Regions from separate parts of the Rhodobacter sp. 24-YEA-8 genome, predicted to be linked through region 1. Evidence: riboswitches for the same ligand, from Rfam matches in the RefSeq annotation. Region 1 holds a riboswitch; each other region holds the start of a gene.

Region 1 (7,457 bases):
TGGGTCCCGTCCGGGTGACGGCAGAGCTGAAGGGCTGAGGGCGGGTTTCTGGCTGGCGTATTTTGACTAGGAGAAACGGAGCAGCGGCTTTGCTGTCCGTCGCATGATATGCGCGATGGGTTTTCTTCCGGTCCACAACCTGATTTCTGGGCCGTGAAAGCAGCAGGGGGCAGCGATGGAACTGGTTCTGATCGGCATTGGTACCGGCAATCCGGACCATCTCACCTTGCAGGCCGTGAAGGCGCTGAATGCGGCTGATCTGATCCTGATCCCCGAGAAGGGTGAAGACAAAGCCGATCTTGCCGATCTGCGCCGCCAGATCTGCGAGGATCTCGTGACGCGGCCCGGGGTGATCGTCGCGGGCTTTGCCATGCCGGTGCGGGATCCGGCCAATCCCTCTTACCTTGCGCGGGTGAATGACTGGCATGATGCGATTGCCGGCGCATGGGCGGCGGCGATTGACGCGCATCCTGGCGTAAAGCGGGTGGCGCTGATGGTCTGGGGCGATCCCGCGCTTTACGACAGTACCCTGCGGATTGCCGCACGGCTGGGCAGGCTGCGCGAAGTCTCGGTCTCGGTGGTGCCGGGGATCATGTCACCGCAGGTGCTGGCCGCTGCGCATCGCATTCCGCTCAACGGGCTTGGCGCGCCGTTTCTGGTGACGACAGGGCGGCGGCTGCGCGAAGAAGGCTGGCCCGAAGGCGTCAACCGGCTGGTGGTGATGCTGGATGGCGGCTGTGCCTTTCAGGATCTGGCGCCCGAAGGCATCTCGATCTGGTGGGGCGCCTTTGTCGGCATGGCGAATGAGATCACCGAAGCCGGCCCCCTGGCCGAGGCGGGGCCGCGTATCCTCGCCCGGCGCGAAGCGGCGCGGACCGAGCACGGCTGGCTCATGGATATCTATATTCTGGACCGGACATCCCCGGCGGCATAAGCCGCCGGGAAGCTGGTTTATGCCTCGCGGCCACGGCTCCAGAGCGCGGCTGCGAAAAGGCCGAGCAGCGTCCAGACCGCAAGACCGACCCCGATGGCGCGGCCGGCGAATTGCGCAGCCAGTTCGGGCGGCGTCGGGCCGGTGAACTCATGCGGATGCGGCGCGCCGACGATATGGGGCGCGAGGATCAGCAGGATCGCCGCCGCCCAGACCACCCAGTTCCGACCGAAGGCGATGAGCCAGAGACCGATGGCGGTCGCAATCACTGTCGCCACCCACCAGATCGCGCGGGCGTTGACATCGGCCGCGGCCATGCCCGGAAGCTCGGGCGAGAGGCCGAAAGCCGGCGCCATCTGCACCGCGACAAAGCCCGCGATCCCCCAGAGAAGGCCCTGGCGTGCGGTGACCCGGTTGCCATTATTCTCAGACAGGGCCATCGCCGCGACCAGCAGCAGCCCGTAGCCGGCATAGACCATAATCGAGAACAGGATCGACAACCCGTCACGGGCTGCGTCAAAACCGATACCGGGGATCTCTGCCGCCTCGCCATGGTCATGCGCGGCTTCGGACCCATGATCATGGCCCGCTTCTGCCGCAGGCGCGGCCTGAGGCTCTGTCTGCGGCTCTGTGGTTTCCGACGCCGGTTCTTCACCGTGATGATGGTCTGAGGCCGCCGCGAAATGAGTGCGCTCGCCGCCCTCATAAAGCTCGGCATGAAGCAGCACGGGCTGCACGAAAACAAGCTGCAACAGGGCGGCAATCAGCCCCGCTGCAGCGCCAGCGATCAACGCGCTGGTCAGCAGTCTTTGCAACATATCAGTGGCAGGGGAATCCGACCGCGTGACGCACATCATGGGCGGCGTCATGCAGGGTTTCCGACTGGGCGAGGCCAGCGACGAAGATCAGCGCAGCACCCAAAAGCGCCACGACGAGGATATTCGCCAGTTTGACATCAGCCTTCGCGCCTGAGCGGGCAATGGTGGACATATGAGTTACTCCTTGCCGTCATCCCCGACGGCGGTTCCATCAGTGCGAAGGTCGGTCTCCTGACTTGCAGGTCACAGCCTCTGCCCTCCTTCCCATGGATTGCTCCACAGTGGTTAACGGGGTCGGCTCGCTGCGCACAGTCGCGGGGGCGGTCGGGTCGGGGAATCCCCCGCCCTGTTCCCATGCCGGTCGCCCGGCACCTTCACAATATCGAGAGTGACAGGCGCATGACGCCCGGTCAAGTCGCGCGCGCCACTTCGCACCCGTCAGGTCGCCAGCGCACCATAAAGGATAAGAGTCGGTGCCGGGTCGGGGGCCGCCCCCTCCAGACGCGCGGCCAGACCCGCGACGGTATCGCGGCGAAAGGCCTGCGCCGGGGTCGAGACGCCTTGGGCCATCAGCGCGGGCGTCTCGGGCGGCAACCCGGCAGCGACCAGCTTTGCCGCCAGCTGCGGAAATGTCGCCCGCGCCATGAAGACCGAGGTGACAGCCTGCGGATCGGCCAGTGCTGCCCAATTAAGACTTTCGGGCAGCGCCCCTGTCACGTCATGGCCGGTGACGAATTGCACCCGGCGCGCATTGACCCGCCGCGTGAGCGGGATCCCCGCCGCCGCCGCCGCCGCCGAAGGCGCGGTGACGCCGGGCACGATCTCATAGCCGATCCCGGCCTCGCGCAAAGCTGTGATCTCTTCTTCAAGCCGCCCGAACATACCGGAATCGCCGGATTTCAGCCGCACCACCTTCAGGCCCGAACGCGCATGATCGACCAGGAGCCGGCTGACATGATCCTGGCGCGGCGAGGCGCGCCCCGCCCGCTTGCCGACCGAAATCAGATCCGCCTCCGGCGCCGCCAGATCAAGGATCGGCCCGGCAGAGAGGTCGTCATAAAGCACCACATCCGCCGCTTGCAGCCGTTTGACCGCGCGCAGGGTCAGCAGATCGGGATCGCCCGGGCCAGAGGAGACAAAGCTGACGATCTCGCTCATGTGGCGGCTCCGATCAGGTGGAAGAAGGTGCCGGTGACAAGGCCTTTGCGCGATCCGGTTTCGGGGACCGGCGCGCTTTCGGCATCAGTCACGCGGGCAAGGGGCGCATCGGGCTGGGCGAGAATGGTCGAATAATGGAACTCATGCCCGCGCAGCCTCGCACCCGCCACATGGCCCGGGATCGGCGCGGAAAGCGCGGCCAGCCGGTAGCCCAGATGCATCCTGCGCTTTTCATACGAGGTCACAAGACCGAGGAGCCCGGCCATCTGATGCCGGGTGCCGGATGCATCGACCAGCGCCTCGCCCAGAACCATATAGCCGCCGCATTCGCCATGCACCGGCTTTGCCGCCGCGAAATTCCTGAGGCCCGCAAGAAAAGCTGATGCCGCCGCGATCCGGCCCGCATGCAGTTCGGGATAGCCGCCGGGCAGCCAGCAAAGATCGGCTTCCGGCGGCGCTTCATCGGCCAGGGGCGAAAATGGCAGAATCTCGGCCCCCTGCGCGTGCCAGGCATCCAGCAGATGCGGATAGGTGAAAGAAAACGCCTCATCCCGCGCCAGCGCAATGCGCTGGCCGGGCGGTTTCGGCAGCTCTCCCGCCGGGGTGCTCACGCCGCCCGCCGCCGCCGCGCGCAGGGCCGCAAGATCGGTATGTTCGCGCAAAAAACTCGCATAGTCACTGATGGCGCGTTCAAGATCGGGGTGCTCGACCGCCTGAACCAGACCCAGATGCCGCTCTGGCAGGGTCAGGTCGCCGCGCCTGGGCAGCGCGCCGAAAACCGGCAGCCCGACCGCCTCCATCCCCAGCCGGCAGAGCCGTTCATGCCGGGGCGAGGCCACACGGTTCAGGATCACGCCCGCGATTTTCACGTCCTTGCGATAGGCCGCCATCCCGGCCGCCATCGCCGCGACCGTCTGCGCCGCCCCCGAGACATCCAGCACCACCACGACCGGCCAGCCGGTCAGCGCCGCGATATCGGCACTGGCGCCGGTTCCGGTCTCGCCCGCGAATGCCACGCCGTCGAAGAGCCCCATCGAGCCCTCGGCCAGCGCCAGCGCGCCGCCCCGCGCCAGCTGCGCCCCGATCAGCCCGGGCGCCATCGCCCAGCTGTCGAGATTGAAGCTCGACCGTCCCGAAGCCGCGAGGTGAAAGGCCGGGTCGATGTAATCGGGCCCGCATTTATAGGGCTGCACCGCCACGCCGTCATCGCGCAATGCGCGCAAAAGACCCAGCATCACCGTCGTCTTGCCCGCGCCGGAGCGCGGGGCGGATATGATCAGCCCTTTGGTCACAGCTTCACCGCATCGGCCCGGCCCGCACGGAAACGGCGGTCATAATCGGTGGAATACAGGCTCGATTCGATGAACCCTTCCTGCCCTAAAGACGGGCCAACGAGGATCAGCGCCGTGCGCTCCATCGTGTCGCCGATCAGTCCGGCGATGGTTGCGAGTGTGCCGCGCACCACCCGCTCATCCGGCCAGGAGGCGCGCCAGACCACGGCCACCGGGCAATCGGCCCCGTAATGCGGGGTGAGTTCCGCCGTGGTTTCCCCGAGCCGGTGGATCGAGAGGTGAATGGCCAAAGTCGCGCCGGTGGCGGCGAAGGATTCAAGCTTTTCACGTTCGGGCATAGCGGAGGCGCGGCCAGGGGTGCGGGTCAGAACGAGGCTCTGGGCAAGGCCCGGCAGCGTCAGCTCCATCCCCAAAGTCGCGGCGGCAGCTGCGAAAGAGGGCACGCCCGGCGTCACATCATAGGGGATGCCCTCGGCCTTCAGGCGGCGGATCTGTTCACCCATCGCCGACCAGACCGAGAGATCGCCGGAATGCAGCCTTGCGACATCAAGGCCTGCCTCATGTGCGGCACGGATTTCGGCGATGATCGCGTCCAGATCCAGCGGCGCGGTATTGACGATCTTCGCGCCGGGCGGGCAATGCGACAGCACGGCCTCGGGGATCAGCGAACCGGCATAAAGACAGACAGGCGAGGCCGCGATCAGGTCACGCCCGCGCAGCGTCAGCAGGTCGGGCGCGCCGGGGCCGGCGCCGATGAAATGGACGGTCATGGGGCGGCTCCTTGCTGCGGGTCTTTGGGCTGCGGCAGGTCTTTTTGGGCGATAGCAGCCGTTGCCCTGCCATCTGCCGAGATCACACGCGGCGCGGTGAGGCAGGCACCGGGGCCAAGGGCGGCCAGTGCGCAGGCCTCTGACACCGACCCAGTACCATGCGCCGCGCGCGAGGCGGCACTGTCGGTCAGGGTTGCCGGCGCGGTCAATGCGGCAGCGGTGACCGGGTGCAGATGATAGCCCAGCCGCGACAATTGCCGGGCGGCATGGTGGCGCGCCTTGACTGCCGGCAGCGCGATATGGCGCAGATCAGCGGCGCCGGCACGTTCCAGCGCATCAAGAATCGATTCGACCTGGGCGGTTTCGCGAAAACCGATGCCGGCGATGCGCGACGGAGGCATTAGGGGCGGGATCATCGCGTCACGCACCATTGCACCACCGGATAGCTGGATTTCCAGCCGCGCCGGCGCCCGAGCGGCACGGCCTCGGCCAGCTCAAAGCGCAGAAGCTGGCCGCCTCTGGCGCCATGCCAGGCCGCGAGCAACGCCTCGGTCTCAAGCGTCACGCCATGCGCCACGACCCGCACCCCCTGCGGCAGGCAGGCCCAGAGCGCGTTCAGAAGGTTGTCATCGGCCCCACCGCCGATAAACACCGCATCCGGACGCGGCAGCGCGGGCAACACATCCAGCGCCCGCCCCTCGCGGATCTCAAGCCGGTCGGTGCCAAGCCGCATGGCATTGCCGCGCGCACGGCCTGCGCGGGAGGCATCCGCCTCGACGCCGATCGCCCGCATGGCGGGATGCGACAGCAGCCATTCGATCGCGACTGACCCCGACCCGGTGCCAATATCCCAGAGCAGTTCGCCCGCGCGCGGCGCGAGCGCTGACAAAGCCAGCGCGCGGATCGGGCGTTTGGTGATCTGGCCATCATGTTCAAAAAGATCATCGGCGCGCCCGGTGGCAAGCGTCGCCGCCCGGCCCACGCCCCGGATCTCCAATGCGGCGACGACAAGATCCTCTGTCACCGCCCCGTCGAAGTCACCGGCAGTGGTGGCGATCACGCGCTCTTCCGGCCCGCCGAGATGGGTGAAAAACGTCACCAGGCTTGCAGAAAACCCGGTTTCTACAAGGTAAGCCGCCAGCGCAGCCGGGGCCTTGCCATCGCGAAGCGTCACGATCAGCCGCGCACCAGGCGCCAGACCGGGACGCAGCCGGGATAACGGTGCTGCATGAAGCCCGTGGCAGCTGACCTCTTCCAGCCGCCAGCCCTTGCGGGCGGCAACCAGCGCAAAGACCGAAGGCGCAGGAAGGGCGCGCCACTCGCCCGGCGCCAGTTCCCGCGCCAGACTGCCGCCGGCGCCGAACCAGAACGGATCGCCCGAGGCCAGAACCGCAACCCGCTGCCCGCGCAAAGCCAGAACCGGCGCCAGCGCGAAAGGCACCGGCCAGGGCCGCTTGTCAGGATGCTCGATCATCGCCAGATGACGCGGCCCCCCGAACACGACATTCGCGGCCGCCAGCGCCTGACGGCTTGCATCCGGCAGGCCGGACGCGCCATCTTCGCCAATACCGATGATGGAAAGCCATTCAGCCATGACCCCGAACCTTCTCATTCTTGGCGGCACAACCGAGGCGAGCCAGCTCGCCCGCCTGGTCGCGGAACGCGGGATCAGGGCCACGCTGTCCTATGCTGGCCGGACAGAAACCCCGCGCGCCCAGCCCGTCGCGGTCAGAACCGGCGGGTTCGGCGGTGCCGAAGGGCTTGCCGCCTGGATGCGCCAGCACCAGGTCACGCATCTGATCGACGCCACGCATCCTTTTGCCGCACAGATGAGCCAGAACGCCCATGCGGCGGCGGCCCTGACCGGCACGCCTCTGATCCGGCTGATGCGCCCGGCCTGGACGCCTGCGCCCGGTGACGACTGGACCGGCCTCGCCGATCTCGAAACCGCCGCCATGCGGCTCGGGGCGGCACCGCGCCGGGTGTTTCTCGCCATCGGCCGGCTGCATCTCGCGGTCTTTGCCGGCCAGCCGCAGCATGACTATCTCCTGCGCCTTGTCGATCCGCCCGAGGCACCGCTGCCCTTGCCGCGCGTCACGGTTGAAATCGCGCGCGGCCCCTTTGATCTCGCCAGCGACCTCGCGCTCCTGCGGCGCCACGGCAGCGATCTGATCATCGCAAAAAACTCCGGTGGCCGGGGCGCGGATGCAAAACTCGAGGCCGCACGCGCGCTTGGCCTGCCGGTCTGGCTGATCGACCGCCCCGTTTTGCCGCCTGCGCAAACCGTCTCTGATCCTGCGGAAGTCCTCGCCCGGCTTCATGCCGACCTCGGCGTGTAAACAAACCGTCCGACCCGGCGCGTCAGCGAAGAGCCGACCAGAACCATGGTCCGCATATCGACCATCGCCGGCTGCAGATCGCGCAACTCGACCACGCGCAGTTCTTGTTCCGGGGTCGAAACCGCGCGGGCCAGCACCACCAGCCGCGA
Region 2 (7,457 bases), 650 kb from region 1:
CACCGGTGAGGTGGATGATTTCGGCAGACGGTTGTGAACGGGTGACCTGATGAGACGCACGCAAAAAGACGCGGAAGACAGCGCCCGCAGCATCACGCGGCGGGGCCTTTTGCTGGGCGGCGGCATGACGGCGATGGTTGCAGCGCTTGGCGTGCGGATGCGCTATCTCCAGGTCGACCAGGCCGAGGAATTCAAGCTTCTGGCCGAAGAAAACCGCATCTCGATCGAACTGATCCCGCCGGGGCGCGGCCTGATCCAGGACCGCAATGGCAAGCTGATCGCCGGGAATGAACAGAATTACCGCGTGGTGATCACGCGCGAGGATGCGGGCGATGTGGATCGGGTGATGCACCGCCTTGCCGGGCTGATCCCCATGACCTCCGAAGAGCTGGACCAGACGCTGGCCGATGTGAAGAAGAACGCGGCGCATGTGAAGGTCGTGGTGAAAGACCGGCTCGACTGGGATGATTTCTCGAAAGTTGCGATCAATGCGCCGGCGCTGCCGGGGGTGATCCCCGAGGTCGGCCTGTCGCGGATCTATCCGCGCGGCTATGATTTCGCCCATGTCGTCGGCTATGTCGGCGCGGTGTCGCAAAAGGATCTCGACGAGCAGGAGGATCCCGACCCGATCCTCAGACTGCCGAAGTTCCAGATCGGCAAGATCGGGACCGAGCGCTGGATGGAGAAGGTGCTGCGCGGTCGTGCCGGCACCCGCCAGGTGGAAAAGAACGCCTTTGGCCGGGTGATGCGCGAGCTGGGCCGCGAGGAAGGTGTCGCCGGCGGCGATATCCGCCTGACCATCGACGCCGATCTGCAGAACTTCGCCCAGGCCCGCCTCGGCAGTGAAAGCGCCGCCGTGGTGGTGATGGACGTCCGGAACGGTGATCTCTTGTGCTGTGCCTCGGCGCCCTCGTTCAACCCGAACCTTTTTGTGCGCGGCATCAGCCATACCGATTATGCCAGCCTGACCGAAAACGACCACCGGCCATTGGCGAATAAGGCGGTCTCGGGCGCCTATCCGCCCGGATCGACCTTCAAGATGGTCACCGCGCTGGCGGCGCTTGATTCAGGTGCGATTGAGCTGGGCCATAAGGTGCGCTGCCCGGGTTATCTGGAATTCGGCGGCCGCCGCTTCCACTGCTGGAGCCGGGGCGGCCATGGCACCCTGTCTCTGACCCAGAGCCTGCAGAAAAGCTGCGACGTCTATTATTACGACATCGCGCAAAAGGTCGGCATCGATAAGATGGCCGAAATGGGTCGCCGTCTCGGGCTTGGCAACCGCCATGACCTGCCGATGTCGGCGATTGTGCCGGGCACCATGCCCGACCGCGCCTGGAAACAGGAAAGCTACGGCCAGGACTGGCGGATCGGCGACACGATCAACGCTTCGATCGGTCAGGGCTATGTGCTGGCCTCGCCTTTGCAACTGGCGGTGATGACGGCGCGGATCGCCTCGGGCCGCGCGGTAGAGCCGCGCCTGGTGCGGATGATCGACGGGAAAGAGATTGCCGCGCCTGAACCGGCCTCGCTCGGGATTGAAGAACGCCACCTTGCGGCGATGCGCCAGGGGATGTGGGATGTGGTCAACAGCCAGGCGGGCACCGCACGCTCGGCCCGGATCGTCGACCCGACCATGATCCTTGCCGGCAAAACCGGCACCAGCCAGGTCCGGAACATCAGCGCGGCCGAACGCAGCCAGGGTGTGATCCGCAACGAACAACTGCCCTGGCGGCGGCGCGACCATGCGCTTTACGTGGGCTATGCGCCCTATGACAATCCGCGCTATGCGGTGGCGGTGATCATCGAACATGGCGGCGGTGGCTCGACCGTCGCGGCGCCGGTTGCGCGCGATGTGATCCTTTCGGCCCTTGCCGGAGGCCGCCCTCCCCTCGCCGCCTACCCTTCCGACCAGCGCGGCCGGATCGAATCGATGCTGAAAGACCTGCCGCTGCGCGACCCCGAGACCGGCGCCCTCACCACTTCCGATCAGGCCTGAGCCAATGGCATTTTTCGAGAACCGCCTGAAACAGGCCCCGACCGGCATCCGCAAGGTGCTTTACCTGAACTGGCAGGTGATCGTGCTGGTCTCCGCGGTCTCGGCGGTGGGTATCCTCATGCTCTGGTCGGTGGCGGGCGGAGATTTCAATCTCTGGGCCCGGCGTCAGGCCCAGGTGTTCGCCGTGGGCATGGTATTGATGTTCATGGTCGCCATGGTGCCGGTCTGGTTCTGGCGCTCGATGGCGGGGATCGCCTATCTGACCTCTTTCGTGCTTTTGATCATCGTCGATCTTTACGGCGTGATCGGGATGGGTGCGCAACGCTGGATCGATATCGGGCCGTTGCGGCTCCAGCCCTCCGAGATGATGAAGTTCAGCCTCGTTCTGATGCTGGCGGCCTATTATGACTGGCTCGATATCCGCAAAGTGTCCCGGCCGCTCTGGGTGCTGTTCCCCGTGCTGCTGACCTGCGCGCCGACGGTGCTGGTGCTGATGCAGCCAAACCTTGGCACCTCGCTGATGCTTCTGATGGCGGGGGCGGCGGTGATGTTCGCGGCAGGCGTCAGCTACTGGTATTTCGCCGCCGTGATCGCGATGGTCGTCGGTGCAGTGGCCGCGATCTTCCAGAGCCGCGGCACCGACTGGCAACTCCTGCATGATTATCAGTTCCGCCGGATCGACACTTTCCTCGACCCTTCCGCCGATCCGCTGGGAGCGGGCTATAATATCATGCAGGCCAAGATCTCGCTGGGCTCCGGTGGCTGGTCGGGCAAAGGGTTCATGCAGGGAACCCAGTCGCGGCTGAACTACCTGCCCGAAAAGCAGACCGACTTCATCTTCGCGCCGCTGGCCGAAGAATTCGGCTTTGTCGGGGCCTTCTCGCTCCTGGTGCTTTATGCGCTGATCATCGGGTTCTGCATGATCTCGGCGCTGCAAAACCGCGACCGGTTCTCGTCCTTGCTGATCATCGGGGTCGCCGCCAACTTCTTCTTCTATATCGCGGTGAATCTGTCGATGGTGATGGGAATGGCGCCGGTGGTCGGCGTGCCGCTGCCGCTGATGTCCTATGGCGGCTCGGCCATGCTGGTGATCCTTGTGGGCTTTGGGTTGATGCAAAGCGCCCATGTCCACCGGCCGCGCTGAAGGGCAGCCAGACCTCAGGTATCCGGATCAGGGAGAAACCGGCTTTTCCCTGACGTGAATACGCGCCGCGCGGCACGCGCAAAGCGCCCCGAAGGGGCGCCCCCTCTGGACAAATCGGGCAGCGCGACGCAGGCTCGCGGCCATGACACAGATCTTCTTTTCCGCTCCCGGCTGGGATGAATATGAACCCTTCCTGCCCGCAGCACTTGAGGCGGCCGGTATCAGCGCCGATATCGTCACCGAGGCGCCCGCCCCTGCAGCGATCGACTATATCCTTTATGCGCCCACCTCGCCTTTGCAGGATTTCGCGCCCTTCACCCGCGCTAAAGCGGTCATGTCGCTCTGGGCCGGGGTCGAGCGCATCGTGGGCAATCAAAGTCTCACACAGCCGCTGACCCGGATGGTCGATCCGGGCCTGACCGAGAGCATGGTGGAATATGTCACCGGCCATGTGTTGCGTCATCATCTCGGCATGGACCGACATATCATCAATCCCGGCCATATCTGGGATCACGCCTGCCCGCCCATCGCCCGCCAGCGCCCGGTCACCTTCCTTGGCCTGGGCGAACTGGGCCTTGCATGTGCCCGCGCGCTTCAGGCGCTGAATTTCCCGGTCAAAGGCTGGAGCCGCAGCCCGAAATCCATCCCGGGCCTCGCAACCTTTCATGGTGAGGCCGGCTTGCAGGAGGCGTTGCGCGATGCGCAGATCGTCATCACCCTGCTGCCCAACACGCCGGACACGCAGAATATCCTCAATGCAGACACGCTTGCGATGACGGCCCCGGGCGCCGTGGTGATCAATCCCGGCCGTGGCCCGCTGATTGACGATGCCGCGCTGATCGCGGCGCTTGATGGCGGCCAGATCTCGCATGCCACGCTGGATGTCTTCCGGATCGAACCCCTGCCGCAGGACCACCCGTTCTGGGCGCATCCAAAGGTCACCATCACCCCTCATGTCGCCGCCGATACGCGCGCGGTGACCGCCTCACAGGTGATTGCCGAAAACATCCGCCGCGCGGAAACGGGCGAGCCCCTCCTCCATCTGGTGGACCGAACCCGGGGCTACTGAGGCCCTGCGACAGTTTCTCCCTTGAACAAAGAGGGGGAAATCTGCCACCTGAGCCGATGGACTGGATCAAAATCATTCACATTCTGGCCGTGATGGGCTGGATGACCTCGATCTTCGCGGTGCCGCGCGCATTGATCTACTGGAAGCGCGAATGGGCCAGCCTTGGCGCTTTCGGACCGCTCGGGGATCTGACCCTGCGGCTCTATCGGTTTTCGGCCGGGCTGATGGTGATCGCCATTGCGACCGGGCTCTGGCTGGCTTTCGGCTGGTGGGGGTTTGACCCCTGGCTGCATCTGAAGCTGAGCCTCGTCGCGCTTCTGGTGATCCATTACATCTGGACCGGCCGCATGGTCTGGCGCGCGCGGCGCGGCGAATTCCGCGAGAGCGACCTGTTCCTGCGGATCTTTAACGAAATCAGCGTCTTTGCCGTAATCGCCATCCTCTGGGCCGTGGTGGTAAAGCCCTTCTGACCCAGGGCCCATTGGCCCATGTCACGCCGGCCAGGGGAAATGGCAGGGAACAGGACAGCCAGCGCGTCCGCAACAGGCGGAAGAGGCCGCTCTGAGACCCGCCAATCCCGGTCATAGGAAAGACCGGCCCCGCAAGGCAGGGAACTGTCGCTGCTTTCCGGCTCAACTGTCGGGTTTGACGGGTCAGAGGATGAATGGACAATATCGCACCACCGGCGACCTCTGGCTGCGCGGATACCCTTGCCCCCGATGCCCCTGGTGGCGCCCTGCCCGATCCTGCCTTTGATCTCGGCGTCACCACGCAGTGACGGGCCAACGGCCCAGGCGCCTCGTCCATGCGCTGGCCGCCCAGGCGGGGGCGGCGGTCCATGTCGCGCTCCCCTGTCCGGGCCGCAGTCCTGCCCTTCGCGTCTGCTTTGCCTTTACAAACGTTCGGCTGTTTCCCGGTCTGACGGCGGCGCAAAACGTCGCGCTGGTGCTGCCCGGGCGCGCGCGACGCCACCCGACCGCCTGCAGCCGGGTCCGCCCGCCTCGGGGCCCGAAGAGAAAGGCAGAGGCCTCGTCACAGCACTGATCGCAGGGCAGCGCGCCAGGACCCGCTTTGCCCTGGTTGTGATCAGCCATGAGCGGAAGCACTTTTTGCCCTAGTTTCGCGCACAGTCCCGCCCTCAGCCGGGCGACGGAGCGCGGGCCGCAGCCTGAAACGCATCACATTCCGGGCCCCCGATCAATTTCGACATAATTTGCCGCAGACAGGACAGTTTTTCACATAGCGCCTGCTCTGATCGCCTCAGATCAGGGTGCCACCATATCGGGAGGTATGAAGGAGAATTGGGAAGCCGGGCCGATGCCGGCGCTGCCCCCGCAACGGGTGCGGCGCTTCGCTGCATGACGGGACCCACTGGCTGGAGGAGCAGCCGGGAAGGTGCCATTTCTGTTCGCGAAAGGGGACAGGCCTGATGTCCGGAAACCAGCCCTGAGGCGGAAATCAGCGTGGCTGCGGCGGGCAGTCAGGAGCGCTTTGGCAGGTCCGCACCGGACCGGAGCCCGGCGTCTCCGGTCACCCGGGGCAGCAAACAAACCAGCAGGAGGCCAGATTGGGCGCGCTTCACGACGATAGTTTTTCCACCCCGGACCAAAGGCCCGACGCCATTTCGCGGCTGATCGCGGATCACCGCCCGGGCCATGGCCTCGTGCGGGATTTCTACATGGATCCGACTGTCTTTGCCCGCGATATGGAGCGGGTGTTCCGCCGCCACTGGCACTGCCTGGCCCATGAAAGCGTGATCCCGAATCCCGGCGATTTCGAGCTGTTCCGACTTGGCGATGAACAGGTCATCCTGACACGCGACATGCAGGGCGAGGTGCATGGGCTCCTGAATTCCTGCCGCCATCGCGGCGCCGAGGTCTGCACCAAAGACAAGGGCAATGCGAAGATGTTCGTCTGCCCCTATCACGCCTGGACCTATACGCTGGACGGCGCGTTGCGCGCGGCCCGGCTGATGCCGAAGGATTTCGACCGCGCCGCCCATGCGCTGAAAAAAGTGCATGTGAAGGTGGTCGAGGGGCTGGTCTTCATCTCCTTCGCGAAAGACCCGCTGGATTTCACGCAAGTGGAGCAATCCCTGCACGCCAGTATCGGCCAATATGGCTGGGGCGCGGCAAAGGTCGCCCATCGCGAGACCTATCCGATTGCCGCGAACTGGAAGCTCGCGGTCGAGAATTATGTCGAATGCTATCACTGCGGCCCGGCGCATCCGGAATATTCGCAGACCCATGCGCTGGAACAGCCGCCCGAAGTGATCGCCGGTCTCAATGCCGCGATGGAGGAAAAGAGCTGTGCACTCGGGCTCTCCGTACTGTCGGGCAATCATTGGCAGAATTCATCCCGGGGTGGCGAAGCGGTCGATGTCTTCCGCTATGCGCTTTACGAGGGCGCCTCGACCGGGTCCGAGGATGGCTCCCCCCTCGCACCTTTGATGGGGCGTTTCACCGATTATGATGGCGGCGTGACCTCGATCCATCTCGGCGGCACAACTTTCCTCGTCTGCTATCCCGATCACGGCATGATCTACCGCTTCATCCCCAAAACGCATGACAGCTGCGAGATGGAGCTGATCTGGCTGGTGAAGGAAGGCGCCGAGGAAGGCGTCGATTACGATCTGGATCGCCTCACCTGGCTGTGGAAAGTCACCACCGAGGAAGACAAGAAGATCATCGAACACACTGCGCGCGGCGTGAAATCGCATTATTTCGAGCCTGGTCCCATCGCACCGATGGAATATAACGAACTGCGCTATATCACCTGGTATCTCGACGAGATCAGCCGCGCCTGACACCTGACAAAACGAGGCCCCGGCTCTGCTTGGGCCTCGTTCTGCTTGCCAGAAACGGGCCACCGCCTCCCCGGCAGCAAACAGGGGGAAAGGGTATCCAGCAGCCCGCCCCCCCTCAGCGTTTCGCGCCCCGGCGGCCCTCGATGAGCCAGGCAGCGATGGCCAGCCCGGCGGTCAGCACAAGCCAGGCCCAGCCCGGCAGCAAGACCGCCAGCCGCACCTCATTGGTCATCCAGGCCTCGCGCGGGGTGATACCGATCCAGCCGCGCCCCGTCACCGGCCGCCCCTCGGCCACCTGACGCAGGTCCGGCAGTCCGGGTTCCAGCCGGGTCACCGATCCATAGGCCGCCGCGCCGGAGACCTTCGGTGCAACCACCGCATCGCCCGAGGCAATGGTCTCGACGAATTCACGCGGGCTGGCCGGGCCGACGCCGATCACCCG
Region 3 (7,457 bases), 2.2 Mb from region 1:
AAGGGATCACGCGCCCCTCCCAGAGCCCTTTCGAGCGATGCAGGTAATCGGGCGCAACGACATAGGTCGAGGCCGCATGTTCATAGACCACCGGCGCCTGCTGACGCGCGACCACGCCGCCGGGCAGGGGTTTTGAGACATGCAATGCGCCGGTCGCATCGGGTTCCACAAGGTTGAAATAGGGGTTCTTGCGCGCCTCGCAGCAGGACATGACCATGTCCGGCCTCTCACTCGCAAAGAGATCCAGCGCGCCGGTGATATCCTCGGGCAGCCGCAAAGGCGAGGTGCAGTCAAGGTCGAGAAACGCGGTCACCGGGCGGTCAAGCAAAGCCTGCGAAGCATCAAGCGCATGCGCCCAGACCCCCCATTTCCCCGCCTGATCGGTCGCCAGATGCGCAGGCCGCAGCCCGATTTGCAGCGCGCCCTTTGCCACGGCATGGTCATAGATCTCTTCATCATCGGTCGAGACCACAACGGCATCGACGCCGGGATGCGCGAAAAGCTGATCCAGCGACCAGTCGATCAGCGGCTTGCCGCAGATTTCACGGAAATTCTTGCGCGGCACGCCCTTGGACCCTTTGCGCGCGCCGATATGACCCAAAATCATGTGAGCTCCTTATCGATCAGGCCAATGAACCGGCGATTCTGCCAGGCCTCGCTGATGAGTTTCGCTGATGCGATGACGCGATCCAGCCGTGGCAGCCGTTCGACCGGATCGGGGCTTTGCCCGGCCACCAGCGCCAGAAAGGCCCGCATCGCATCCAGGAACATCGCATTGCGCTCCAGCGGCAGGTCAAGCACCCGCTCGCCCGCCCGGTCCTGGATCCGGTAGATCTGGGCCGCGAAATCAAAATCAAAGCTCTGGCGGGTGCCGTGCAACACCGTCCGCCGATGCAGGCGCGGCGTCAGGTAATCCATTGCGACCGAGCCCGCCGCCTCTCCCTCGCGCTGGCGGAGTGTTACGAAACTCGCCAGATCAACACCCGGGTAATCGGCATGGCCCTGTGACAGCACCTCGTCTGGCTGCAGCCCGGGGAACAGGCATTGCGCCATATCAAGCTCATGGCACAGATCCAGCAGCACACCGCCGCCTTTCTCCTGCGCGGCATAGCTTTCCGCAAAGGACCAGTTCTGCCGCCATTGGGTGACATCATGGCCAATCGCAAAGGAAAACCGAAAAATATCCGACAGATCGCGGCGCGCGAGTTCGCGAAACGCCGGATGCCAGCGCATCATATAGCCAACCATTGACCGCTCTGCGACCGGCGCAGTGCAGGTGCTGATCAGCTCCACTTCTTCTGTCGTAAAGGACAGCGGTTTTTCTACATAGACCGGCAGACCCTGGTCCGCCGCCGCACAGATCACTTCCTTTCGGATATCGGTCGCGGTCGCCACCACCACCGCATCATGGTCGCGCAGATCCGCCTGCAATCCGGCCGCGCCGTATCCTCTCCAGCCGCGCAGGCTCGCCACCGCCCCAAGCGTCTGCAGGTTGTCATGATGGCGCCGCCCGATCGAGCCCGCACCCACCACCAGAACCTTCACCACCATCGCCAGCCTCCGCTTTCTCCGTCCGGCATCGCATGAACCTGCAGCGCCGAACAGCCCTTTCATCTGTCCGAAAATATCCTCGGGGGGAGCGCGGGCACCGCGCGCGGGGGGCAGACAGCCCCCCGTTGCCCGATCCGTCAGGCCTCACCCCGCCAGGGCTGCGCGCCGGTTCCAGTACACGGCCGCCTCCACCTCGGCGCAAAGTGCGATCAGCTCCTCATCCGCACCAAAGGGCGCCGCCAGATGCACGCCGATCGGCAGGCCCGAGGCCGACCAGCCGAGAGGCAACGACGCCGCCGGCTGGCCGCTTGCGTTGAACACGGCGGCAAAAGGCGAATAGTCGAAACAGCGCCCCGGCCCGAGGCGGTAATCGACGTAATCCTCGGTCTCATGGCTGAACCGCCCGACTTTGGCCGGTGGTTCGGCCAGGGTAGCCGAGAGCAGGATGTCGTAACCGGGGCCGGTTTCAGGCCGGAAGAAGGATGCCATTTCACGGCCGAAATCATGGATATCCTCGACCGCTTCCAGATAGCGCAGCGGCCCGAGCGCTTCGGCATGTTTCACCGCGCCGCGCCCGACACCCTCGACCAGATCCTCCGTCAGCGCGCTGCCTTTCAGCTTCTGCCGGATCGTAAGCGCGGTGCCGACCGCAACGATATCGGTCCAGGCCCGCATCATCGCTCCGATATCCGCCTTTGGCCGCGCCGGCTCCACATGGTGCCCAAGGCCTTCCAGCAGCCGCCCGGCCTCCTGCACCGCGGCTGCGACCTCCGGGTCAATCGCGGCGCCGGTAAAGGTCGTGTCGCAGATCGCCACGCGCAGCCGCCGGGGCGGGGCCGAGATCGCCTGGCCGTAGCCCTTTGCCAGCGGCGGCGCGCAATAGGGGGCACCGAGGTCGGGCCCCTCGCAGGCATCCAGCATCACCGCCGTGTCGCGGACCGAACGTGTCAGGAACCCGTCAATCGCCATGCCGGCCCAGCCCTCGCCGGACCATGGCCCGTCGGGCAGCCGCGCGCGGGTCGGCTTGAAGCCGAAAAGCCCGCAATTCGAGGCTGGAACCCGGACCGAGCCACCACCGTCTGATCCATGCGCGAAAGCGACGATCCCTGCCGCGACCGCCGCCGCCGCGCCGCCCGACGAGCCGCCGGCGGTATGGTCAGTGTTCCAGGGGTTGCGGGTTGGCCCGCCATAGACGGCGGCCTCGGTTGCGATGCCGACCCCGCCTTCGGGGCTTGTCGTGCGCCCGAATGTCACCACCCCGGTCGCCCGCATCCGGGCCATCATATTGCAATCGGCGGCATAGGTCCTGGCCGGACCAAGCCGCGTGCCGTTAAGGGACGGCAGCCCCTTTGCCTCGAGCCCCAGATCCTTGATCAGAAAGGGCACGCCGCGAAACGGTCCGCGCGGAAGGCCTGCGCGGATTTCGGCGCGCGCGACCTCTTCCTGCACCAGCACCACGGCGTTGATTGCCGGATTTCGGGCGCCGACCGCGGCCAGCGCCGCATCCAGCAGCTCATCCGGGCTGACCTCGCCCTTTGCCACCAGCCCCGCAAGTTCGGTCGCATCCCGTGCGCCCAGATCCCCGATCATCTGCGATTCCCCGTTATTCATCCCGATGCCAGTCTGGACGCGGCGCCCGGGAAAGGTCCAGAGGCGCCGCGCATCATGCTGTTACCGCAACCATGTGACCCGGGCGACCAAAGCGGCGACTGCCGCAACCTTGCGCCCCGTCAGCCGCTTGACAGAGGGCAAGGGCGGATCGCATGGAGGACAGAGCAACGGTTCCGGCGCCGCGCCCGCAAAGCGCGGTTTTCCGGAGAATAGGGAATGTGGCCGGTCCTTTCTGCACAGGGATCCGGGACCACAGCTGCCCCCGCAACTGTAAGCGGCGAGCGGCGGTTGATGATGCCACTGGAGCCTCCTCAGGGGGGCAGTTCCGGGAAGGCCAGCCGTCCGCCCGGACCCGCGAGCCAGGAGACCTGCCGCTGCTGATCACCCTTTCCCTCGCACGGGGCGTGCGGCGGAGGGCGGAGTGCCGCCAGAGGTGACGTTCACGCGCATCGGGCGGGCTTTCCCCCGAAGCGAAAACGCATCAGGGCGGCGGTCAGGGACCGGCGGCTCCGAAGAAAGGGCTGAGAGATGTTTCACAGGGTTTCCCATCTTGCAGTGATTGCCGCGCTGGCTGCCGGTGCGGCCGGCAATGCGCGCGCACAGACACAGGACGAAGACCCTGTTGACCTGGGCACGATCACGCTCTCGGCCCTGCGTTACGGGGCCGATATTGCGCGCTCCGGCGTCTCGGTCAGTGTGGTTGACCGCGCCGAGCTGGACAAAAGCGCCGATCTGCGGCTCGCGGATTTTCTTGGCACATTGCCGGGGGTCTCGGTGATCAGCCAGGGTGGTTTTGGTGCCAATACCGCCTTGCGGATCCGTGGCTTCGACGGGCGTCATATCGCGGTCTATATCGACGGGATCCGCATTGACGACCCGTCCGGCGTGCAGGTCTCGACCGATTTCGGCGCGCTGATGACCGATGATATTGCCCGGATCGAGGTGCTGCGCGGGTCGCAATCGGCGCTGTGGGGCGGCTCGGCCGTGGCCGGGGTGATCAATATCTCGACATTGTCCGGGGCAGAGCCGGGGCTGCATCAGAAGGTGAGCGTCGAAGGGGGCAGCCATAATTCGGCCCGCCTTGCCTGGGGCCTGACCCAAAAGGATGACCAGCTTGAACTGGCCCTGAATGCCAGCCATTTCCGCACCGACGGGATATCGGCCTTTGACGGGGGCACCGAAGCGGATGGCGCCGAGGCCAGCCGGCTGTCGTTTTCGGCGCGCTACCGGGTCTCAGATCTGGTGACGCTGGGGGGCGCCGCTTTCTGGCAAAAGACCCGCAGCGATTATGACGGCTATATCGATACGGATGGCGATGGCTATACCGATACTTTCACCGATCTGCCCAATGAGATGCGCCGCCAGGACCTTGGCCTGCGCCTCTTCGCAGAGCTGGAGACCGGCAATACGCTGCATGTGCTGGGCATCGGCTTTTCACGCAACAAGCGCGATATGGATGACGAGAACGGCAAAAGCGCCTTTACCGGCGAGCGTCTGACGCTGGACTGGCAGGCGACCAGCACGCTGTCTGACCAGCTGACCCTGTCTTATGGTGCGGATTTCAACCGTGAAGAGGCGAAAACCTCGGCCATGCCCGGAGGCTCGGGTAATACCGATACCAAAGGCATCTGGGGCCAGCTTGCCTGGTCGCCGCGCGAAGGCTTCGATGTGACTGCGGCACTGCGGTATGATGACCATTCGGCCTTTGGCGGTTTCGGCACCGGGCGGCTTTCCTTTGCCTGGGCGGCTGCCGAGGGGCTGACCCTGCGCGGTGCCGTCGCGCGGGGCTTCCGCGCGCCCTCGCTTGACGAGCTGTACGGTGATTATCCGGGGCTGTTCTTCACCGGTAATCCCGATCTCGATCCCGAAACCAGCGTCTCATACGAGCTGGGTGCAGATTATGCCTTCGGGACAGGTGCGTCGCTGTCTTTCACGGCTTTCCGCATCGAGGTCGAAGACCGTATCGCCGCCGATCCCGCGACCTTCTGGTCGACCCTGGGCAATCTGGCGGGCAGCTCGGTGTCGAAAGGCGTCGAGCTGGCCGCGAAAACCAGGCTGAGCGATGCGCTGAGCCTCACGCTCGCCTATACCTATACCGATGCGCATGACCCGAATGGGGCGCGCCTGACGGCGGTGCCGCGCCATAATCTGGCGCTCGCGCTGGATGCACAGATCAGCGAGCGGGTCTCGGCGCGCTTTACCCTCAGCCATCTGGCCGGACGCCGCGACAGGCATGTGAACAGCTTTGCCGCCCTCGATATGCCCGATGTCACCTTGCTGGATGCCGCTTTCAGCTATCGGATCAGTGACAGTATCGGGGCCACATTGCGCATTGAGAACGTGACCGATGAGCACTGGCAGTCGTCGCATGGTTACGGCACGCCGGGTCGCACGGCCTGGCTCGGGCTGCAGGCACGGTTCTGATGCTGCGCGCCGCCACCCTTGTCCTGCTCTTTGGGGCCTTGCCGGTGGCGGCCGACCCTCTTCCCCCTCCGGGGCGGGTGGTCTCGATCAACCTGTGCACCGATCAGCTGGCGATGATGCTGGCGGCGCCGGGGCAACTGGTTTCGGTCAGCCATCTGGCCTCGGACCCGCTGGCCTCCTCCATGCCGGAGGAGGCCGCCGCCTATACCGCAAACCGGGGCGGCGCCGAGCAGGTATTTCTCATGACGCCCGGTCTCGTGCTGGCCGGCACCTATACTGCCCGTGCCAGTGTCGATCTGCTGCGCAGGCTTGGCATCCGGGTGGAACAGGTGACGCCGGTCACCTCGCTGGAGGGCGTCAGCGCTCAGATCCGCGAGGTGGCGGGGTATCTCGGGCGCGAGGCGGCGGGCGAGGCGCTGGTCGCTGAATTCGAGGCCGGTCTTGCGGCGCTGGCGACTGATCTGGCCCTGAAACCGGCAGCACTTTATTATCCCAATGGCTATACGACGGGGAAGGGCACCCTGTCGGATGATGTCCTCGCACATACCGGTTTCGCCAATATCGGCGCGGTCGCGGGCGTCACTGGCGGAGGTGTCCTGCCGATGGAGCTGCTCGTGATGGCGCAGCCCGACCTGGTCGTGACCTCGAAACCCTATCCCGGCGCCTCGCGTTCGGAAGAGATCCTTGACCACCCCGCGCTGGCGCTTTTACAGGCTGAGGCCGGGTTGGTGGCCTTCAGCGATGCCGACTGGATCTGCGGCACACCGCATATCCTGCGCGCCGTCGCGGCGATGCGTGCGGCGCGGCTGGGGCTGGAGGCCGCATCGGCCACAAAAGACGCGGGGGAGCGAGCGGAATGAAAATGCTGATCCCGCTGTTGCTGGCGCTGGTGGCGGCGCTGTTTGCGGCCTCGCTTCTGATCGGGCCGGCAGGGCTGGGCCTTGGCGAAAGCCTGCGCGCGCTTTTGGGCGGCGAGGGCGGGCCGGTCATGCTGGTGATGCAGGAGATCCGCCTGCCGCGCGCGCTCCTCGGGCTGCTGATCGGCGCGGCGCTCGGGATTTCCGGCGCTGCGATGCAGGGCTATCTGCGCAACCCCCTGGCCGAGCCGGGGCTGATCGGTGTTTCGGCCTCGGCGGCCCTGGGCGCAGTTCTGACCCTGCAGACCGGGCTTGCAGCGGCTTTTTCGCTGGCCTTGCCGCTGGCGGCGCTGGCGGGGGCGGGGCTGGCCTCACTGCTGATCCTGGGGCTTGCGGGCCCGCGCGGCGGCGCGCTGGCGCTGATCCTTGCCGGGATCGCGATTTCCGCGCTGGCTGGCGCGGCGACCTCGCTGGTCCTGAACCTCTCGCCCAACCCCTTTGCCGCGGCCGAGATCGTCTATTGGATGATGGGTTCGCTCGCGGACCGGTCTTTCACCCATGTCTGGCTGGCGGCGCCGTTTATCCTTGTGGGCGTTGTGGCGCTCCTGAGCCTCGGGAGGGGCCTTGATGCGATGACGCTGGGCGAGGATGCGGCCGAGAGCCTCGGCATCCGCCCGGCAAGGCTGCGCCTTGTGCTGATCCTCGGGTGTTCGGCGGCGGTGGGTGCCTCGGTCGCGGTCGCGGGGGCGATTGGCTTTGTCGGGCTTGTGGTGCCGCATGTGCTGCGCCCGCTGGTTGGCGCCAGTCCCTCGCGGCTTTTGCCGGCGGCGGCCCTTGGCGGCGCCGCGGTGCTGCTTGCCGCCGATATCGCGACCCGGCTGATCGCGCCGGATCGCGACCTGAAGCTCGGCGTGCTGACGGCTCTGGTCGGGGCGCCTTTCTTCCTGCATCTGATCTGGAAGATGCGGAGGGTTGAGGCATGACATTGCTGACGCTGGACAGGGTGACCGTGCG
Region 4 (7,457 bases), 930 kb from region 1:
TCATCGCGCCAGACACGCCAGAGGGCCGGCTGGCCGCGCTGCAGGCGGGCGCCGATGACGTGATGGTCAAGCCTCCCGATATGTTTGTCCTGCTGGCGCGGATCCGAAATCTGCTGCGCCAGCGCGAGGAAAGCCAGATGATGTCGCGCGCCTGGGGGTGCGAGATCCCCGAAATGCTGGGCCTCGCAGACCGCAAGGGCAGCTTTCTGCCGGTCGGCCCAGTCGGCCTGATCGCCGCCCGGCCCGAGACCGCGCAGGCCTGGAAACAACAGCTGGACCCACGGCTGCGTGATCATGCGCGCGTACATGCCCCTGCGGAAGTGGCGAGCTATGGCGAACAGGCGGCCCATACCCATGTCTTCCTGATCGAGGCCGATACCGGCACCCATGGCGGCGGTCTGCGACTGATGACCCAGCTTTCCGGCATCTCACATTTCCGCCACAGCATGTTCTGCATTCTGGCGCCGGAAACCAGTGACACCGCCGCCCTGGCCTTTGATATGGGCGCCCATGACGTGATCGACCCTTCTGTCAGCGCCGAAGAACTGGATCTGCGCATCCGCCTGCTTTTGCGGCGCAAGCAACAGGCTGATGCCGAGCGGAGCTCGATCGAGGCCGGGTTGCGGCTTGCGATCATCGACCCGCTGACCGGTGCTTACAACCGCCGCTATGCTTTCCCGCGCCTGGCAGGCATCGCCGAACAGGCGGCCGTCGAGGGCAGCGAATTCGCGGTGCTGGTGATCGATCTCGACCGGTTCAAATCCGTCAATGATTGTTATGGCCATACCACCGGCGACACTGTCCTGGTCGAAGTGGTCCGCCGCCTGCGCGACAATCTGCGGATCGACGATATGCTGGCGCGGATCGGGGGCGAGGAATTTCTGATCGCCCTGCCCGAAACCACTGCCGCCGAGGCGCAGCGCATTGCCGAACGGCTGCGCTGCGTGGTCGGCGCTACACCGGTCGATGGCGGCAATGGGGTCGCGCTCAGCGTGACGGTCTCCATCGGCGTGAAAACCGGCGGCGGCCCGATGGCGCCTTCCGAGGATATTACTGCCATGGTGGATGCGGCCGATGGCGCGCTTTTGCGGTCGAAGACCCTGGGCCGCAATGTTGTGACGCTCAGCCATTCCCCGGTGTGACGCCAACACGTGACGCCATCCTGTGGCGCCCCGATGATCTGGCCCGGCCGGAAGTGCCCGCGTCCAGCGCCTTGCCAAAACCGGACGCCAGACCTCGCCGTCGCGTCCTCAGGCCAGGCAGGCCGCAACTGTCTGTGCATGAGAGCTGCGGGCAGCCCCTGCGCCATGGTCAGGAAGACCCGCTGGCGGAAACCGAGGCCACGGCCGCCCCGCTGCGGTCACCACAGGCAGAACAGCGCGGACGCTCCCGCTGCGTCATCTCAGCGGCGGATCGCCGCCAGTTCCGCGAGGCCCGCAAGGAATTCCGCGTTGCTCAGCATGACCTCCTGCCGGCCTAGCGCCGCCGCCTCCCCCATCGCAACCCCGGTGAGCTTTTGCGCAAAAACAACGGCTTCTGAGAGAGAACGACCACGCCCCAGCCCGGCGATGATCAGCGCCGCGAACAGATCCCCGGTCCCCGACAGCGCCAGCGGCAAATGCGGCGCGGGGTGACGGCTGACGCCTTCCGGCGTAATCACCACGCTTTCAAGACAGCCCTCGGGGCTGTCTTCCAGCACGCATCCGGTCGCAATCACCCGCGCCCCGGGGCGCAGGTTCAGGCCCGCCCGCGCCAGCGCCAGATCTTCGAGCCGCGCGATCTTCTGCCCCGACAAGAGTGACAGCTCAAACGGGTTCGGCGTGGTCAGATCGGCCAGCGGCAGCAATTCATCGCGGATCACCGCCACCACCGCTTCGGGCACATAACGCCCCGGCTTGGCATCGCCGATCACCGGATCGCAGAGATAGACCAGACGCGGGTTGATCTCGCGCGCTTTCGCGATGAAGTCCGCCGCCATATGTGCGATCGCGGCCGAGCCGATATAGCCCGTCACGATGTAATCGGCCCGTTCGGGGAGCCCACGCTCCATCGCGCCCAGAAGCAGATCGGCGAAAAAATCCTCGGGCAGCGCGCGGCCGCGCAGGCTCGGGTAATCGGGGGTATTCGAGAACACCACTGTCGGGATCGCCGCCACCTCCAGCCCGGCCGCACAAAGCGGAAACAGCGCCGCCGAATTGCCGACATGGCCGAACACGACCTGGCTCTGGATCGAAATGACGAAAGGCGGGGTCTGCATTGCTATGTCCTTCCCGCGCAGGATCCCGGTCATGGTTCGGGGCGCGCGGGCAGAGGTTACAACCGCTCGCGCGCAAAAGGCCATGGGGTAAACCCCGGGTCTCAGGGGAATTTCCGCAAAGATCTGCCGTCATGCGCTGATGACGGGTCCGGGATGGCGGATCCCTGGTCCGCCTCGCAGGACAGGTCCCGGATGCGCCCCCTGTAACGCGCCCGTGATAACTGGCGTTGACAGACCACCACCCCGGCGGGTAGCGCTGAGGCGACGGTTCCCGCGAGGGAGGAAAGAGGGAACGCAGCAGGGCATCCGCCCGATCTGCGGCTGCCCCCGCAACTGTGAGCGGCGAGGGTTTCGCAATATGCCACTGGGGTTCAGGGACCCTGGGAAGGCGCGAAATCCACAGACCCGCGAGCCAGGAGACCTGCCGTCGGCCATATTCACGGGCAGGCGCATCAGGCGGGGGTTCCTGATGGCAAGGATGACATGCGGGTGATTGCCCGCCTGGTCCTGGCAGTCTGCAGTGACGAGCGATTCACCTTTCGGGGTAAAATTCATGCCGTCCATTTCGCGCCGCACATCTGTGCGGCTTTTGCTGACACTTACCGCTCTCACCCCCATCACCGCTGCGCCGGTGCTGGCCGAAGAGACCACCATCGGCCTCGGCACCATCTGGCTGCCGGTCGATGACGAGGCGGGCCAGGGGCTTGAGGCCACCGCGCCCACCGCGAGCCGGCTGGGTGAAAAGATCCGCGATATTCCTGCCGCCGTCGAGGTGATCGGCACCGAGACCATGGCCGAACGCGGTCTCCATTCGATCGCCTCCGCCGTATCGCAGACCGCAACCGGGGTCACCTCGATCGCTGCACCGGGCTATGACAATGCCTTCGCCGCGCGCGGCTTTCAGGGCACGAGCTCGGTGATGATGCTGTTTGACGGCACCAGGCAGTTTCCCGGGCGCGGCAATATCTCTTTCCCGGTCGACAGCTGGCTGATCGAGGAATTCGAGGTCCTGAAAGGCGGCGGCTCGGTGATCCATGGGCATGGCGCGATTGGCGGTTTCGTCAATGCGATGCCCAAACGCCCGTTTGACGGTGCGCCGCGCCATCTGTTGACCGCGCTTGCAGGGTCAGATGGCAGGCTGCGCTTTGGCGCCGACAGTGGCGGCTCGCTCTCGGACACACTTTCTTACCGCATCGCGGTGATTGCAGATGGCTCCGACGGCTGGATCGACGGTGCGGATGACAGCCTCGGCGCCGTGACCGCTGCGCTGAGCTGGAAGGCGACGCCTGATCTGACCTTCACCCTGTCGGCAGATTACGCGAAGCGCGAGCCGATGACCTATTATGGCACGCCCCTGCGCAACGGCATCCTCGTCGCCGGGACCGAGGCGCTGAACTACAATGTCGAAGACGCGAAGACTGACTTCACCGATCACTGGCTGCAGCTGAAAACCGAATGGGCGCCTTCGGACTCGGTCCGCGTCTCGGCTGTGCTGTACCGCATCGGGTCTGACCGCAGCTTCCGCAATGCGGAAACCTATGAATGGGATCCGGTGACCGATACGGTATCGGTCGGCGAATTCGTCGCCATCGACCAGGATCAGGATCAGACCGGCTTCCGGCTGGATGCCGGCTTCCGCCACGGGATCGCGGGCTATGACAGCCATACGGTGATCGGCTTTGACCTGAACCGCTCGAAATCCGGCTATGCCAGTGCCTTCAACTTCGGTTCGGTCACGGTCGACCCGTTCAACCCGCGCCCCGGCCGCTTCCCCGCCAGCCTGACCCCGGTGGCACAATACCGCTCGACCCTCGACCAGCGCGCGGTCTTTCTGGAAAACCGCACCGACCTTGGCCAGGGGCTGGCGCTCAGCCTTGGCCTGCGCCAGGACTGGTTCGATCTGAGCCGCGAGGGTATCGCAACCCCCGCATCGAGCTTTGACGCCAGCTACAAGGCCCCATCGGCGCGGGTCGCGCTCAGCTGGGCGGCGAATGAGACCACGGTGGTTTACGGCCAGCTGGCCTGGTCCACCGACCCGGTGAACATGCCGCTGATGGATTACGCCGCGAATTTCCGCGACTTCGATCTGACCACGGGGCGGCAATTCGAGATCGGGATGCGCCAGAGCTTTGCCGATGGCCGCGCCGAATGGTCGCTTACCGCCTATGATATCGTGAAGCGCAATGTGCCGGTGCTGGCGCCGGGGTCTTTCACGCTGCAACAGGCCGGGCAGCAATCCTCACGCGGGATCGAGCTGGCAGCCAGCGCCACGGTGACCGACACCCTGCGGCTCAGTGGCAATATTGCCCGCACCAAAGCGCGGTTTGACGATTTCACCTTCTTCGATTTCAACACCTTTTCCTGGGTGGATTATTCGGGGAATGTGCCGATCCTCGTGCCGGAAACCTCGGCCAATCTCTGGGCATCCTGGGGTTTCGCCGATGCCTGGACCGCGCATCTGGGTGTGCAATTCGTCGGCAAGGCCTGGTATGACTACGCCAATACCGAGAAACGCGGCAGCTTCTCGCTGATCAATGCCGGGCTTGACTGGCAGGCGGGCGAGACCTCGACCCTGTCATTGCGCGTGACGAACCTCTTCGACAAGAGCTATGCGGCATATCTCTACCCCGAAAAGGGTCAGGTGGTTCTCGGTGCGCCGCGCCGGTTCGAGTTGCAGCTGACCTCGAAGTTCTGAAAGCCGCCCCCATGACCGACGCCTCACAAGACGAGACCTTCGCGTTGCTTGCCCGGCTTTTCGGGGCCGAAGGGCATTTGTGGAGCATCGGCACCCTTGCAGGGTTCATGGGGTTTGACCTGACCGGTATCCCGCAAAACATCGGCGGGGCACTGGTGCTGGAAGGTGAGACCGGGCGCGCCCGTCTCACCCCCGGCGGAAAGCTCCTGGCGTTCGAGACCCTCAGCAGCGAGCCGAAGGGCTGGAACCACGGGATCGCGCTCTGCCAGGCGGGTGGGCTGCCCCCCCGCCCCCGCGACCGCCACCTCAGCGTGGTCGCGGATGATGCAGCCCTGGTTGCCGCAGACCAAAGCGCGCCGGCGCTTGATCTGGGGCTGGGCCATGCCGGGCTTCGCTGCCTTTTTCGACCTGCGGCGACGGCCCGCGCCCAGGCCCTGCTGCTGGCCGGCCAGCACTGGAACGATTGCCGCGAGGCGCTGGCCGCGCTGCCGGGTGCCTGGATTGCCGAGACACCCTTTCTGCGCGCCGAGCGGGTGGCGGATGGCACCTGCCCGATCCATGCGATCCCTTCGGCCGGGATCCGGGGCCTGACCCATGCCGCGACCACGCCGGTACCAGAGGGCTGGCTGCCCTTTGCCCATATATTCCCGCCGCATCCGGCGCGGGTGCGCCCGGGGCTGCGCCGCCCGTTCGATCCCGATATCCATACCGTATTCCAGTCCATCCTCGCGCGTCATGGCCGCCCCGACCTGACGGCGCTGAAAGCTGCGACCCGCGCGCGGCTGCAAAGCAGCCTGCCACCCGAGGTGGCCGACGCGCCCGGCCAGAGGCCCGACCGCCACGCCCAGGCCGTCATCCGCGTCACCCTGCGCCAATGGCTCGCCGAAACCGGCCTGGCCCCGCCCGGAGCCTGGCTCTCGCGTTATGACCGCCCGCTTCTGGCTGCGGTCCGGAACCAGACATGACCCAATTCCCCCCACTGACCCGGCGCGGGGCGCTGGCGTTCGGGTTGTCGGCGCTCCTTCCGACCCTTGCGCCGCGCGCGACCCGTGCACAGGGCGCGCGCGCGCTCCGTTTTGTCACGACCGAACTGATCCTGACCGAAACCGCGCTGGCGCTCGGGCTCACCCCACTCGCCGCCGGCAATCTGCCGCTCTATCGCCGCCTTGTCGGCGTTCCGGCATTGCCCGATGGCCTGCATGACCTCGGCCCGCTCAATGAGCCGAATATGGAGCTGCTGGTTCACCTCGCCCCCGATCTGATCATCGCCGCCGACTGGCAACGCGGGCCGCAGGCAGGGCTGGAGCGGATCGCGCCGGTCCTCTGGCTCGAGACAATGCCCTTTTCCCGCCCCGGTCTTGAGATCGCGACCGATCTGGCCCGAGAGATCGCCGATGCGGGGCAGATCAGTGCGGATAACCTCGTGACCGGATTTGACCGCGCGCGGAACCGCCTGACCCGGGCCATTGCCAGCCGCAACCCACCCGCCGTTCTGCTGGCCCGCTTTCTGGAAGATGGCCGACATGCGCTGGTTTTCACCGAAGGCTCGCTGCCCGGGGATCTGCTGGCCGGGGCCGGAGGACGCAATGCGCAGCCCGGCAGCGGCCCGCCGGGTGCCTTCCCCCTTGGCCTCAGCGAGATCCTCGCGACCGGCGCCCCGATCCTCGCCACCGGGCCGTTGCCGCAAGGCGCGCTCTTCACCCGCGTGATCGAAAGCGGTGCGCTGCGCGCCATTCCCTTGCCGCCGGTCTTCCCTGCCGGCGGCCTTGCCTCGGCCACACGGCTCGCCGATGCCCTTACCAACGGGATTGGGCTGATCTGATGCGCGCTTTGCTGATCCTTTTGCCCGGGCTGACCGCCCTGGTACTTTTCGCGCTGAATGCCGGGACTGCGCTGCCCGGCCGCTGGCCTGCGGCGATCCTCTGGGCGGATCCGGGCGATATCCCGGCGCTTATCCTGCATCTGAGCGCCGCGCCGCGCCTCGTCACCGCCGCTCTCGCGGGGGCCGCGCTCGCGCTGGCCGGTGCTTTGCTGCAGCGCGTTTTCCGCAACCCGATTGCCGAGCCCGCGACGCTGGGGATCACCGCCGGGGCGCAATGTGCGCTGACGCTGACACTGCTGAACGCGCCGGGCCTTGCGCCGGCCTGGCTGCCGCTGCCGGCTTTTGCAGGCGCGCTTGCGGCGCTGGCGCTGGTGATGGCTCTGGCCGCGCTTCAGGGCGTCTCGTCGCTTACGCTGATCCTGTCGGGGCTGGTGGTGACCACGAGCCTTGGCGGGCTGAATGCCGTGCTGACGCTGTTTCACCATGAGGTGCTGCAAAGCCTGTTCCTGTGGCAGGCGGGCTCGCTGGAGCAGGAGGGCTGGACCATTGCCACGCGGCTTGCCCCGGCACTGGCGCTGGCGCTGGTGCTCGCGCCTTTCGCGCGGCGGCCGCTCGGGGTGCTGGCGCTTGGCGATCAGGGCGCGCGGGTGCTGGGGCTGGCGCCGGGCGGCTGGCGGGTCATC

The links. A riboswitch is a leader RNA that binds a small molecule or an ion and turns the genes downstream of it on or off. The one in region 1 is predicted to bind cobalamin.
Region 2: another riboswitch for cobalamin. It lies ahead of BLW25_RS10945 (aromatic ring-hydroxylating oxygenase subunit alpha); the one in region 1 lies ahead of BLW25_RS14065 (CbtB domain-containing protein).
Region 3: another riboswitch for cobalamin. It lies ahead of BLW25_RS03630 (TonB-dependent receptor plug domain-containing protein); the one in region 1 lies ahead of BLW25_RS14065 (CbtB domain-containing protein).
Region 4: another riboswitch for cobalamin. It lies ahead of BLW25_RS09635 (TonB-dependent receptor); the one in region 1 lies ahead of BLW25_RS14065 (CbtB domain-containing protein).

What each region holds. Positions count from the first base shown of each region.
Region 1 is NZ_FNSK01000001.1:2,894,769-2,902,225, forward strand. It holds gene BLW25_RS14050 (lytic transglycosylase domain-containing protein) at 1-38, shown strand, start outside; gene cobF (precorrin-6A synthase (deacetylating)) at 176-934, shown strand; gene BLW25_RS14060 (CbtA family protein) at 952-1,749, opposite strand; gene BLW25_RS14065 (CbtB domain-containing protein) at 1,751-1,921, opposite strand; cobalamin riboswitch at 1,953-2,140, opposite strand; gene cobA (uroporphyrinogen-III C-methyltransferase) at 2,188-2,907, opposite strand; gene BLW25_RS14075 (cobyrinic acid a,c-diamide synthase CobB) at 2,904-4,199, opposite strand; gene cobM (precorrin-4 C(11)-methyltransferase) at 4,196-4,969, opposite strand; gene BLW25_RS14085 (cobalamin biosynthesis protein) at 4,966-5,400, opposite strand; gene cbiE (precorrin-6y C5,15-methyltransferase (decarboxylating) subunit CbiE) at 5,382-6,563, opposite strand; gene BLW25_RS14095 (cobalt-precorrin-6A reductase) at 6,562-7,308, shown strand; gene cobJ (precorrin-3B C(17)-methyltransferase) at 7,287-7,457, opposite strand, start outside.
Region 2 is NZ_FNSK01000001.1:2,249,414-2,256,870, forward strand. It holds gene BLW25_RS10920 (hypothetical protein) at 1-37, shown strand, start outside; gene mrdA (penicillin-binding protein 2) at 50-1,996, shown strand; gene rodA (rod shape-determining protein RodA) at 2,001-3,140, shown strand; gene BLW25_RS10935 (2-hydroxyacid dehydrogenase) at 3,283-4,209, shown strand; gene BLW25_RS10940 (CopD family protein) at 4,266-4,679, shown strand; cobalamin riboswitch at 5,461-5,673, shown strand; gene BLW25_RS10945 (aromatic ring-hydroxylating oxygenase subunit alpha) at 5,777-7,015, shown strand; gene BLW25_RS10950 (hypothetical protein) at 7,131-7,457, opposite strand, start outside.
Region 3 is NZ_FNSK01000001.1:738,555-746,011, forward strand. It holds gene BLW25_RS03615 (acylneuraminate cytidylyltransferase family protein) at 1-607, opposite strand, end outside; gene BLW25_RS03620 (Gfo/Idh/MocA family protein) at 604-1,551, opposite strand; gene BLW25_RS03625 (amidase) at 1,696-3,141, opposite strand; cobalamin riboswitch at 3,314-3,553, shown strand; gene BLW25_RS03630 (TonB-dependent receptor plug domain-containing protein) at 3,691-5,586, shown strand; gene BLW25_RS03635 (ABC transporter substrate-binding protein) at 5,586-6,446, shown strand; gene BLW25_RS03640 (FecCD family ABC transporter permease) at 6,443-7,426, shown strand; gene BLW25_RS03645 (ABC transporter ATP-binding protein) at 7,423-7,457, shown strand, end outside.
Region 4 is NZ_FNSK01000001.1:1,962,201-1,969,657, forward strand. It holds gene BLW25_RS09625 (diguanylate cyclase) at 1-1,142, shown strand, start outside; gene pdxY (pyridoxal kinase) at 1,403-2,257, opposite strand; cobalamin riboswitch at 2,506-2,701, shown strand; gene BLW25_RS09635 (TonB-dependent receptor) at 2,811-4,952, shown strand; gene BLW25_RS09640 (DUF6925 family protein) at 4,964-5,917, shown strand; gene BLW25_RS09645 (ABC transporter substrate-binding protein) at 5,914-6,774, shown strand; gene fhuB (Fe(3+)-hydroxamate ABC transporter permease FhuB) at 6,774-7,457, shown strand, end outside.